2 regions of the Rhodoferax sp. LS1R11 genome follow, and region 2 is predicted to be linked to the other one. Evidence: riboswitches for the same ligand, from Rfam matches in the RefSeq annotation. Region 2 holds a riboswitch; the other holds the start of a gene.
What was found. Region 2 has a riboswitch for thiamine pyrophosphate ahead of AC097N_RS19515 (thiamine ABC transporter substrate-binding protein). Riboswitches for the same ligand answer to the same signal wherever they lie in the genome.
Positions count from the first base shown of each region.

Region 1: it holds a riboswitch for thiamine pyrophosphate, as region 2 does, so the genes downstream of both, thiC (phosphomethylpyrimidine synthase ThiC) here and AC097N_RS19515 (thiamine ABC transporter substrate-binding protein) in region 2, are expected to answer to the same signal.

Region 1 is NZ_JBWMAW010000003.1:258,124-263,260, reverse strand. It holds gene AC097N_RS05935 (hypothetical protein) at 1-1,513, shown strand, start outside; gene thiC (phosphomethylpyrimidine synthase ThiC) at 1,529-3,406, opposite strand; TPP riboswitch at 3,528-3,630, opposite strand; gene AC097N_RS05925 (HupE/UreJ family protein) at 3,666-4,859, opposite strand; gene AC097N_RS05920 (hypothetical protein) at 4,856-5,137, opposite strand, start outside.
Region 2 is NZ_JBWMAW010000022.1:43,983-49,119, reverse strand. It holds gene AC097N_RS19520 (ABC transporter permease) at 1-946, opposite strand, end outside; gene AC097N_RS19515 (thiamine ABC transporter substrate-binding protein) at 951-1,988, opposite strand; TPP riboswitch at 2,054-2,151, opposite strand; gene serS (serine--tRNA ligase) at 2,172-3,500, opposite strand; gene ispH (4-hydroxy-3-methylbut-2-enyl diphosphate reductase) at 3,639-4,646, opposite strand; gene AC097N_RS19500 (FKBP-type peptidyl-prolyl cis-trans isomerase) at 4,643-5,107, opposite strand.

The DNA of each region.
Region 1 (5,137 bases), on a different contig from region 2:
CTGGCGTGAGGTGGTGGACGAGTACACCGGCGACACCGGTCGTTTTCATGAGCGCCATTACAACGAGTTTGTGACCTTCCTGCCCTATGTGCAGCGGTTTTTATACGGCGAAGGGCGCAGCCCCAAAGGCAGCGGTGCAGCCGCAGGCTCACCCATGCGGGTCTTTCGTCGCAGTGATGTGAGCGCGGTGCGTGCGGTACTGCGCCCGGGCGAGCCCCCCATCACGCTCGACATCGTCCATGTGGACCTTTACTTCTTCCTTGACCTGGACCTGGTGCTGCTCAACGTCGAAGTCAGCGCCAACGACCTGACCTTGCCTCAGGCGCAAGAGCTGTTGTACCGCTTTGGCCGGGGCTACCCCGCCAGCTGGGACGCTGACGGTAACGCCCAGCACTGCCTGTTCAGCGCCGAGTGGCTGGGCGCCGGGGGCCAGGTTTTGGCCCGCTCTGACGCCAACCAGCGCGACCTCTTCATGGCCCACGTCAGCCGCCACCGTGCGCCGCGCATTGCCGCGCATTGGGCGTGGCTGCTCGAACCCCTGGTGAGCGACCACTCCGACCAGCCAGGAAAACTGCGCTACCGCCAGATTGAGTACTACCGAATGCCACAACTGGCTTTTCTGGCCCTGGACAAGCCGCAAGCGCTGAGCCGCCATGATTTCATTCGCCTCGGGCTGGTCACGGGGCCGGCCATGTCCAGCAATGACACTGGCCTGCCCTATGCCGACACCCACCTCGCAGATTTCGAAAAACGCTTTTGTTATGACCGTTTTTGGGCCGCAGGCGGCACGGCGCCCCACACGCGGTATTTATGCAGCGGACACTCGCTGCTGGTGGTGGGCGATGCGAACAGTCCGTTTTTTGTGTGCAGGGACCGGGGCGTGCTGGCCCAGTTCCGGCATCAGCACTTCTTGCTGTTCCTGATTGCACATTTCCAAAAAGCGGCGTTGCTGATGTTTTCGGACCGGCTGGCCGAAGCCCTGAAAAACCTTGACATTGCCGACGCTGCCAGCGTGCGCCGCTTCAAACGAACCATACGCGACAGCTTTGCCGGCTTTTTGCGCTTCACCCACCGTTACTGGTTCCATGAGGTGTCTGAACAGGCGCAGGTACGCGCCCTGTTTCGCATATGCGCCAACCACCTTGAAATCGATGTGCTGTACACCGAGGTCAAACAACGCATTGCCGAAATGAACCAGTATCTGGAAGCCGACAGTCTGCGCCGCCAGGCCAACACCGTGGTGCGGCTCACCGTGGTCACCATCTTTGGCCTGATCGGCACGGTCACCACGGGCTTTCTGGGCATGAACTTGCTGGCCGAGGCCGAGGCGCCCGCGAGCCGCAAGCTGCTTATTTTTGCCATCGTCTTTGTACTGACCACAGCGCTGACGGTCTATACGATGGCCAAATCAAAACGCTTGTCGGATTTTCTGGATGTACTCTCCGACGAACACGTCAGTGTCTGGCAAAAATGCAAGGCACTGGCGCTCGTATGGCGCCGCGAGGGGGACTGAGGTGCCCCCAGCTGATCACTGCGCCTTGTTGATGGGAATGTAAATCTCCCCGCCTGCTTTTTTGAACTCTTCCGACATGGTTTCCATACCCGACTGCAGCGCCTGCTCGTCGCTCACGCCCTTGATCTTGGCGTAGTCGCGCACCTCTTGCGAGATCTTCATGGAGCAGAACTTGGGACCGCACATGGAGCAGAAATGCGCCACCTTGGAGGAGTCCTTCGGCAAGGTTTCGTCGTGGAAGTTGCGCGCCGTGTCGGGGTCGAGTGACAGGTTGAACTGGTCCATCCAGCGGAACTCGAAGCGCGCCTTGGACAGCGCGTCATCGCGCGCCCGCACGCCGGGGTGGCCCTTGGCCACATCGGCCACGTGAGCGGCAATCTTGTAGGTGATGATGCCCACTTTGACGTCGTCGCGATCCGGCAATCCCAGGTGTTCCTTCGGCGTAACGTAGCACAGCATGGCGGTGCCAAACCAACCAATCATGGCGGCACCAATGCCGCTGGTGATGTGGTCGTAGCCGGGCGCGATGTCGGTGGTCAGCGGTCCGAGGGTGTAGAACGGCGCTTCGTGGCAGTGCTTGAGCTGCTCGGTCATGTTGGCCTGCACCATGTGCATGGGCACGTGGCCGGGGCCTTCGATCATCACCTGCACGTCTTGCTGCCAGGCTTGCTGGGTGAGTTCACCCAGGGTTCGCAACTCGGCAAACTGGGCTTCGTCGTTGGCATCTGCACCCGAGCCGGGGCGCAGGCCGTCGCCCAGCGAGTAACTCACGTCATAAGCCTTCAGGATTTCGGTCATTTCATCAAAGTGGGTGTAGATGAAATTCTCTTTGTGGTGCGCAATACACCACTTGGCCATGATCGAGCCGCCGCGCGACACAATGCCGGTCATGCGGTTGGCGGTGAGGTGGATGAAGGCTAGGCGCACGCCCGCGTGAACCGTGAAATAGTCCACGCCCTGCTCGGCTTGCTCGATTAGCGTGTCGCGGAAGATTTCCCAGGTCAGGTCTTCGGCGACGCCGCCCACTTTTTCCAGCGCCTGGTAAATCGGCACGGTGCCAATGGGCACCGGCGAGTTGCGCAGAATCCAGTCGCGCGTGGTGTGGATGTTGCGGCCAGTGGACAAGTCCATCACGGTATCGGCGCCCCAGCGCATGGACCACACCAGTTTTTCGACCTCTTCTTCAATGCTCGACGTGACAGCCGAGTTGCCGATGTTGGCGTTGATCTTGACCAGGAAGTTACGGCCAATCGCCATCGGCTCCACTTCGGGGTGGTTGATGTTGGCGGGGATGATGGCGCGGCCCCGGGCCACTTCATCGCGCACAAACTCGGGCGTCATGATTTTCGGGATGCTGGCGCCAAAGCTGTTGCCTGCCAGGCGTTTTTCACGCTCGGCGTTGCCCAGGTACTGCTCCATCCATGCGAGTTTCTGGTTCTCGCGAATGGCCACGTATTCCATCTCGAGGGTGATGATGCCGCGGCGGGCATAGTGCATTTGCGAGACGTTGGCCCCAGCTTTGGCACGGCGTGGCGTGCGCTGCAGGCCAGCCGCCTGGGCGCGCAGGGAAGCCAGCGTCTCGGTCTCGCCGTTTTTCAGGCCATCATCCAGCGCAAAAGGCGTGCGACCGGTGTAGGACTCGGTGTCACCACGCGCCTCAACCCAGCTGCTGCGCACGGAAGGCAGGCCCTGGCGCACGTCGATGGTGGCGTTGGGGTCGGTGTAGGGACCGGAGGTGTCGTACACGACCACAGCCTCGCCATTGCTTTGCATGATTTCACGCATCGGCACTTGGATATCGGCTTGCGAGCCGGGCACGTAAATCTTGCGTGAAGCCGGTAAAGGCTCACGCGTGAGGCTCATCAACTGGCTGAATTTGTCGGGTGCATTCATCGCTTTGTCTCCTGATGGTGTGGCTGATTGCACCGGGGAACAATCAGCCAATCACGCGAACAGGGAGGACTGCACAAGACCCGGAGAAAACATACCCGGCATGAGGCGGGTAATGGGGCAATGACACTGCAGTCTGGCTCTTCTTACGCCGGTATGAACCGGATCAAGTTCGCGGGTTTGGTTGACCATCTCAGCGCATCCATAGCGCACCCCGGGCAGGGAGCAGTGTAAGCGATGTGATTGCTCTGTCAGCCCCCTCTCAGCTCACCCGCTGCCAAAACCACCAGGCTGCCAGCAACATCAGCAGCACCGAGCCGCCGCGCACGACCACACGGGTGTACCAAATCTTGTCCACCAGCGCTTGCGAGAGCAGCACCCAAAGACCCACGGCCAGCAATTGCCCCGCCTCAATGCCTATATTGAAACCCGCCAATGCCCAAGGCAACAAACCATCAGGTGCAGCCGCCTCCAGCAGCAAGCCGGCAAATCCGAATCCGTGCACCAGTCCGAATGCAAGGGCCAGTACATCGGTGCGCAGCCAGGGCACCGGGCGCAAATTCAGCAAGGCGGTGACCGCAATGGACAAGGCAATCACAGGCTCAACCCACGCGGGGGACGCTTGCGTCCAGCCCAGCGTGGCCAGCATCAACGTGATGGAATGGCCGATCGTGAAGGCGGTTACGGTCCGCAACAACGACACCCAGACACCGCTGCTGGCCGATCGTCCAAGCCGCAGGCGCAAGGGCAGTACCAGTGCGAGTAGAAAGGCAAGATGGTCATACCCTTCCAGCAAATGGTGCGTGCCCATGGCCGCGTAGTCCCGCAGGGCCGCCCACCGGTTCGATGATGGCGGGAGCACGGCGCTGACCGCGCCACTGCGCCCTGGTGTCAACACCAGACTGGCGGCGTCTTGTGGCCTGGCCGTGGTCAAGAGGTCTTTACCCGCAAGGCGACCGGCCACCAGCAAGCGGTGGGTGGCGTCCTGCTCCCTGAACAAGGTGTATCGGAAGGCGAGTGGGGTCATTGCGGCGCATTGGGTTTGCGCAGCCAGTCGCAGGTAAGCCCCGTCACCGCGACGCTCGGCACCATGGAACGTCCAATCCAAGTGGCAGGCTGTCGTCGCAGCCTTGCCGCTTGCCGATGGCTCCACAGGCAGGGCAAGTTGGGCCGACTCATTCAAAAGCGACAACACCTGCGGCATGACCGCCCGGGCTTCACCCCAGGTCACCCGTCCGTCAGCGTTGGCATCCAGGGGCAGCACTTGGTCCAGGTCTTTGATGGCAACGGCCAGCGTGAATCGATAGGCGCTTGTCGCCGGTTCAGCCACACTGGCAGGCGGTGCACTGTCGTTCACTTGCTGAACATCCAGGTAGGCGTCGCTGCCCTTGTGGGCCTGCGCCGTGCCTGCACTGAAAAAGACAACGGACATGAGGAAGATCAGGGCACGCATCATTTCGTCACCTTGTTGTCTTTGGAGGCCGGACTTTGCAGCACGGCAGTCAAGCGCAGGTCGTTCAATCCGACGACCTGAATCGCAGCGGTGATCTCCGCCAGTGCCACCGCATCGCTGGCCAGGCGGGCACTCTGGATCGCTACCCACCAGTCCAGCGGCTCACGCTGCAACCGCAGGTTGCTGCGCGCCAGAACCAGCGCACGGTTTGGGTTGTCATCCAGCCAAAGGGCCGTCAGGGCGAGTTCACGACCGTGCAACGCAGGATCGTCGCCCCGGCG
Region 2 (5,137 bases):
GGGTGCCGGCCTGCGCCGCGCGCCAGACAATCGCCAGCACAGGCGCAGCACAAAAGAACGCCAGTACGGCCAGCGCGGTGCACAGCGCCAGCCATTGCCCGGTGCCTTGGGGTCGACGCAGCGGCACGGGATCCGCCCGGCCAGGTGCTGCCAGACGCTTTTCAAGCAAGGCGTAAACGAGGGCCACGCCCCCCGTCAGCAGCAACATCCACAGCGCCAGCGAACTGGCTTGTGCCAGCTGAAGCTCATGCGCCACCAGTGTGTAAATTTCCACTTCAACGGTGGCGTAACGCTGGCCACCCAGCACCAGTGCCAGGCCAAAACCGGCAAAACAATACAAAAAGATCAGGCACAGGCTGGAGGCCAGCCACGGCGCAATGGCGGGCAACTCCACCCGCCAGAAGGCACGCCAAGGCGTGGCGCCGAGGGAGCGAGCCGCCGTCACCCGCTGCGAACTGACCTGACCCAAGGCATCGACCCCCGCGCGCACCAACAGACACAGGTTGAAAAACAGGTTGCCGTACAGCAGCAACCAGGGCGTGCCCTGCAGGTTCACACCCAGCCAACGACTCAACACACCGTGCGGCCCCCACAGGGCCAGCACGCCCAGGGCGGCCACCAGGGTCGGCACGACAAAGGGGAGCATCAGCAAGCGCAGTGCCAGTGTGCGGCCGACAAAATCAAAACGGGCCAGCGCCCAGGCCACCGGCAGACCGAGCACCAGCGCCAGTACACAAGTCGCGCCCGCTTGGGCGAATGACCAGACGACACGCCAGCGCAAATAGTCGTCCTGCCACAGGGCCCAAGGCCCCAACGCCGCGGTCTGCGCCAGATCGCCGGACCCGCCCCAACCTTCCATGGCCAGACGCAGCAGGGGTGCTGCCAGCATCAACCCCAGCGCCGCCAGAGGCAGCAGGATCAATAACCAGCGCGCCAGCGGCTTCATGGCCTTACTTCAGGACCACCTGCGTCCAGCGGCTGACCCATTTGCTGCCTTTATCGGCCAGCGTCTGCGCGGGCAGGCTGTCAAACGTGGTGGGTTCGGGAGCGTGTCGCATCACCTCGGCGCGCGCGATGCGGGCATCCACCGGGTACATCCACATGCTGGTTTGCAACGCGTCCTGTGCAGGAGCCGAACGCAAGAATGCAATGAACTTTCTCGCCGCTTCGCGCTGGCCACCACCCTTGACGAGGGCGGCACCTTCGACCTGCCTGAACACCCCGCCCTTGAGGAACAGGCTGCCCGTGGGGGACTCGGTGATTTTTTCCTTGCTGTAAAACACCTCGGCCGCGGGGCTGGTGGCGTAGCTCACAACCAGCGGGTAGCTCCCGCCATTGCGGCTGAATTCGGTGTAATAGGCTTCGCTCCAGCCCTTGGCGACCTTCAGGCCATTGGCGCGCATCTTGGCCCACCAGCTGAACGCGTTTTCCTCGCCCATGCCCGCCACCGTGGCCAACAGGAAGGCGTAGCCCGGGCTGGAAGTGGCCGGGTTTTGCACCACCAGCCAATTGCGGTAGGCAGGCTGAGTCAGCTCGTCCAGCGATTTGGGCAGTGCCAAGCCGCTCTTGGCCACAGCAGCCTTGTCGTAGTTGAGTGTGACAAAACCGTAGTCCACGGCCACGGCCTGGGTGCCCAGCTGCGCGTCAAGACCATTGTTGGCGGTGGCGCTGGGTGCGGTGGTGCCGAAGTCGTCCAGCACATGGGCCGCCTGCGCCTTGGCAAGCAGGGCGTTGTCGATGCCAAAGACGACATCGGCCACGGGTTGGGCGCGGGTCAGAATCAGCTTGTTGAGCATTTCACCGGCGTCGCCGCCCTTGATGATGCTCAGCTTGACGCCCGACTGTGACTCGAACTTGGCCAACAGGGGCTTGGGCAGGGAAAACGAGCTGTGCACCATGACACGAAGCTCCGTCGCCGCAAAGGCCGGGCTGGTCAAGTGGCTGGCCGCGAGGGCGACTGCCCCCCAAACAAAAATCCGCCGATTCATCGCAAGTTCCTTTCAATGCGCCGGTTTCAGGGCGCATTGGCAAAGGAACAAACCGACAAACGGCGGACCTTCATCCCTCACGCTCCCTACGCTGGCATGACCCAGATCAGGTTGGTGGGGTATTTCTCAGTCCGCCTGTTGGCAGACACCCCCGGTGAAACCGGAATTGTAGACCCCGAAAACTCAGGCAGGTACGCCCAGCACGGTCAGACCGCCCACATACGGCTGCAATACGGCAGGCACCGTGATGGAACCGTCGGCGTTCTGGTAGTTCTCCAGCACGGCCACCAAGGTGCGGCCCACAGCCAGACCGGAGCCGTTCAAGGTGTGCACCAGCTCGTTCTTGCCCTGCGCGTTTTTGAAGCGGGCTTGCAAACGGCGCGCCTGAAAAGCCTCGCAGTTGGACACCGAACTGATCTCGCGGAAGGTGTTTTGTGCGGGCAGCCAGACCTCCAGGTCATAGGTCTTGCTGGCGCCAAAGCCCATGTCCCCCGTGCACAGCGACATCACGCGGTACGGCAGCCCCAGTTTTTGCAGGATGGCTTCGGCGTGGCCGGTCATCTCTTCCAGCGTCTCGTAGCTCCTGTCGGGGTGAACGATTTGCACCATTTCCACCTTGTCGAACTGGTGCTGGCGGATCAGGCCACGGGTGTCGCGCCCGGCGCTACCGGCCTCGGAACGGAAGCACGGGGTGTGCGCCGTGAGCTTGATGGGCAAGGCCGACTCGGCCACCACTTCATCACGCACGAAGTTGGTCAAAGGCACTTCACTGGTGGGAATCAGGTACAGCGCGGTGTGGTCCGGCTGGGCTTCGCCCTCCTGGCCGCCCTTTTTGGCAGCAAACAGGTCGCCCTCGAACTTGGGCAACTGGCCCGTGCCGCGCAGGCTTTCACCATTGACGATGTAAGGCGTATAGCACTCGGTGTAGCCATGTTCGCCGGTTTGCACGTCCAGCATGAACTGGGACAAGGCGCGGTGCAGGCGGGCAATCGGGCCCTTCATGACGGTGAAGCGCGACCCCGTGAGCTTGATGCCCATCTCGAAGTCCAGCCCCAGCGGCGTGCCGAGGTCCACGTGGTCTTTGACTTCAAAGTCAAAGACCTTGGGTGCTCCCCAGGTGCGCACGACCACATTGCCATGCTCGTCCTCCCCCACCGGCACACTCTCATGCGGCAGATTGGGCACGGCCAGCAGCAGGATCTGCAGCTCGTTCTGGATCTGCTCCAGACGCGTGGCGGACGTTTCCAGCTCCGTCTTGAGACCGCCCACCTCCGCCATCACGGCATCGACCTCGGCAGCACCGGCCGGACCTTTGGCCTTAAGCTGGCCGATTTGCTTGCTCAGGCTATTGCGCTTGCTCTGCAACTCTTCCGTGCGCATCTGAATGGTCTTGCGCTCGGATTCCAATGCGCGAAACGCCTCGACGTTGAGGAAAGCCTGTGGCTTTTTGCGGGTCTCAAGGCGCGCAATGGCAGATTCGAGGTCTTTTCGGAGAAGGGTAATGTCTAGCATGGTCGGATTTTAATTTTTGAAGTCGAGGGCATTGGGCTAAATTGATTGAGATTGGCGCTTGACATGAATTTATACGAATAATGGCTGCAGCCCCCGTAAAACGTGCACAAACAGCTATCAATAAAGGAGCGATTTAAATCAGGACGACTCATGCCGGGTGAACCCGTTGACGTCCACGCCCTGCCCATGCGGATCAAGTTTCAGGCCCTTGGGCAGCGGGAACTTCACGGTTTCCTGAATGCCGGCCATCTTGCGCACCGACACCGCGCCCAGCGCCTTGATACGGTCGATCACTTGCGCGACCAGCACCTCGGGCGCCGACGCACCGGCCGTGAGGCCAACCGACTGGCGGCCTTCAAACCACGCCGCCTGCAACTCGTCGGCGCTGTCCACCATGTAGCTCTCGGTGCCCAGCTTGCGCGCCAGCTCGCTCAGGCGGTTGCTGTTGGAACTGGTGGGGCTGCCCACCACGATCAACACGTCCACCTGGGGGCTCATGATTTTCACGGCGTCCTGGCGGTTTTGGGTGGCGTAGCAAATGTCCTGCTGCTTGGGCTCGCGCACGTTGGGAAAGCGCGCCTTCACGGCGGCCGCAATCTCGGCCGCGTCGTCCACGCTGAGGGTGGTTTGCGTCACCACGGCCAACAGCTCGGTCTGGCCGGGCTGCACCCGCGCCACATCGGCCACGTCTTCCACCAGATGAATGCCGCTCTCCAGTTGGCCCATGGTGCCTTCCACCTCGGGGTGACCTTTGTGGCCGATCATGATGAACTCATAACCTTCCTTGTGCAGCTTGGCCACTTCCACATGCACTTTGGTTACCAGTGGACAGGTGGCGTCAAAAATGGAGAAACCCCGGGCGGCGGCTTCGTCCTGCACCGCGCGGCTCACGCCATGAGCCGAAAAAATAAGGGTCGATCCGGGCGGCACGTCGTCCAGCTCTTCAATGAAGATGGCGCCTTTGGCCTTGAGGTCATTGACCACATAGGTGTTGTGCACAATTTCGTGGCGTACATAAATGGGGGCGCCAAACTTCTGCAGCGCGCGCTCCACAATTTCGATGGCCCGGTCCACCCCGGCGCAAAAGCCGCGGGGTTCGGCCAGCAGGATTTCCTGCGGGGCGTGGGTGACAGAACCGGCGTTCATAGGACCCCAATCACGTGAACTTCGAAGGTCACGGGTTGGCCCGCCAGCGGGTGGTTGAAATCAAACAGCACGGCGTCTCCCTTTTCGTCACTGCGGAATTGTTGAACCGACCCGGCAAACTGGCCCTTGCCGTCCGGCGTGGGGAATTGCACCACATCGCCCACGGCGTACTGGGCGTTGGCGTCGCCCATCTCGATGAGCACCTTGTGCGCCATCCACTGCAGCATGTCGGGGTTGCGCTCGCCAAAGGCGGCTCCGGCCGGCAGCTCCAGCGTGGTGCGGCTGCCCTCGGCCAGGCCGAGCAACCGGGCCTCGACGGCGGGCGACAACTCGCCGGTGCCCAAAGTCAGCGTCGCGGGCTTGCCCTCGAAGGTATTGATCACGTCACCCGCGGGCCCGGCCATGCGGTAGTGCAGCGTGAGAAAGGAGCCCGGTTGGACACGGATGGGGGTGGAGGTCATGTGAATCCCGGAATAAAGGCTGAAAAATCG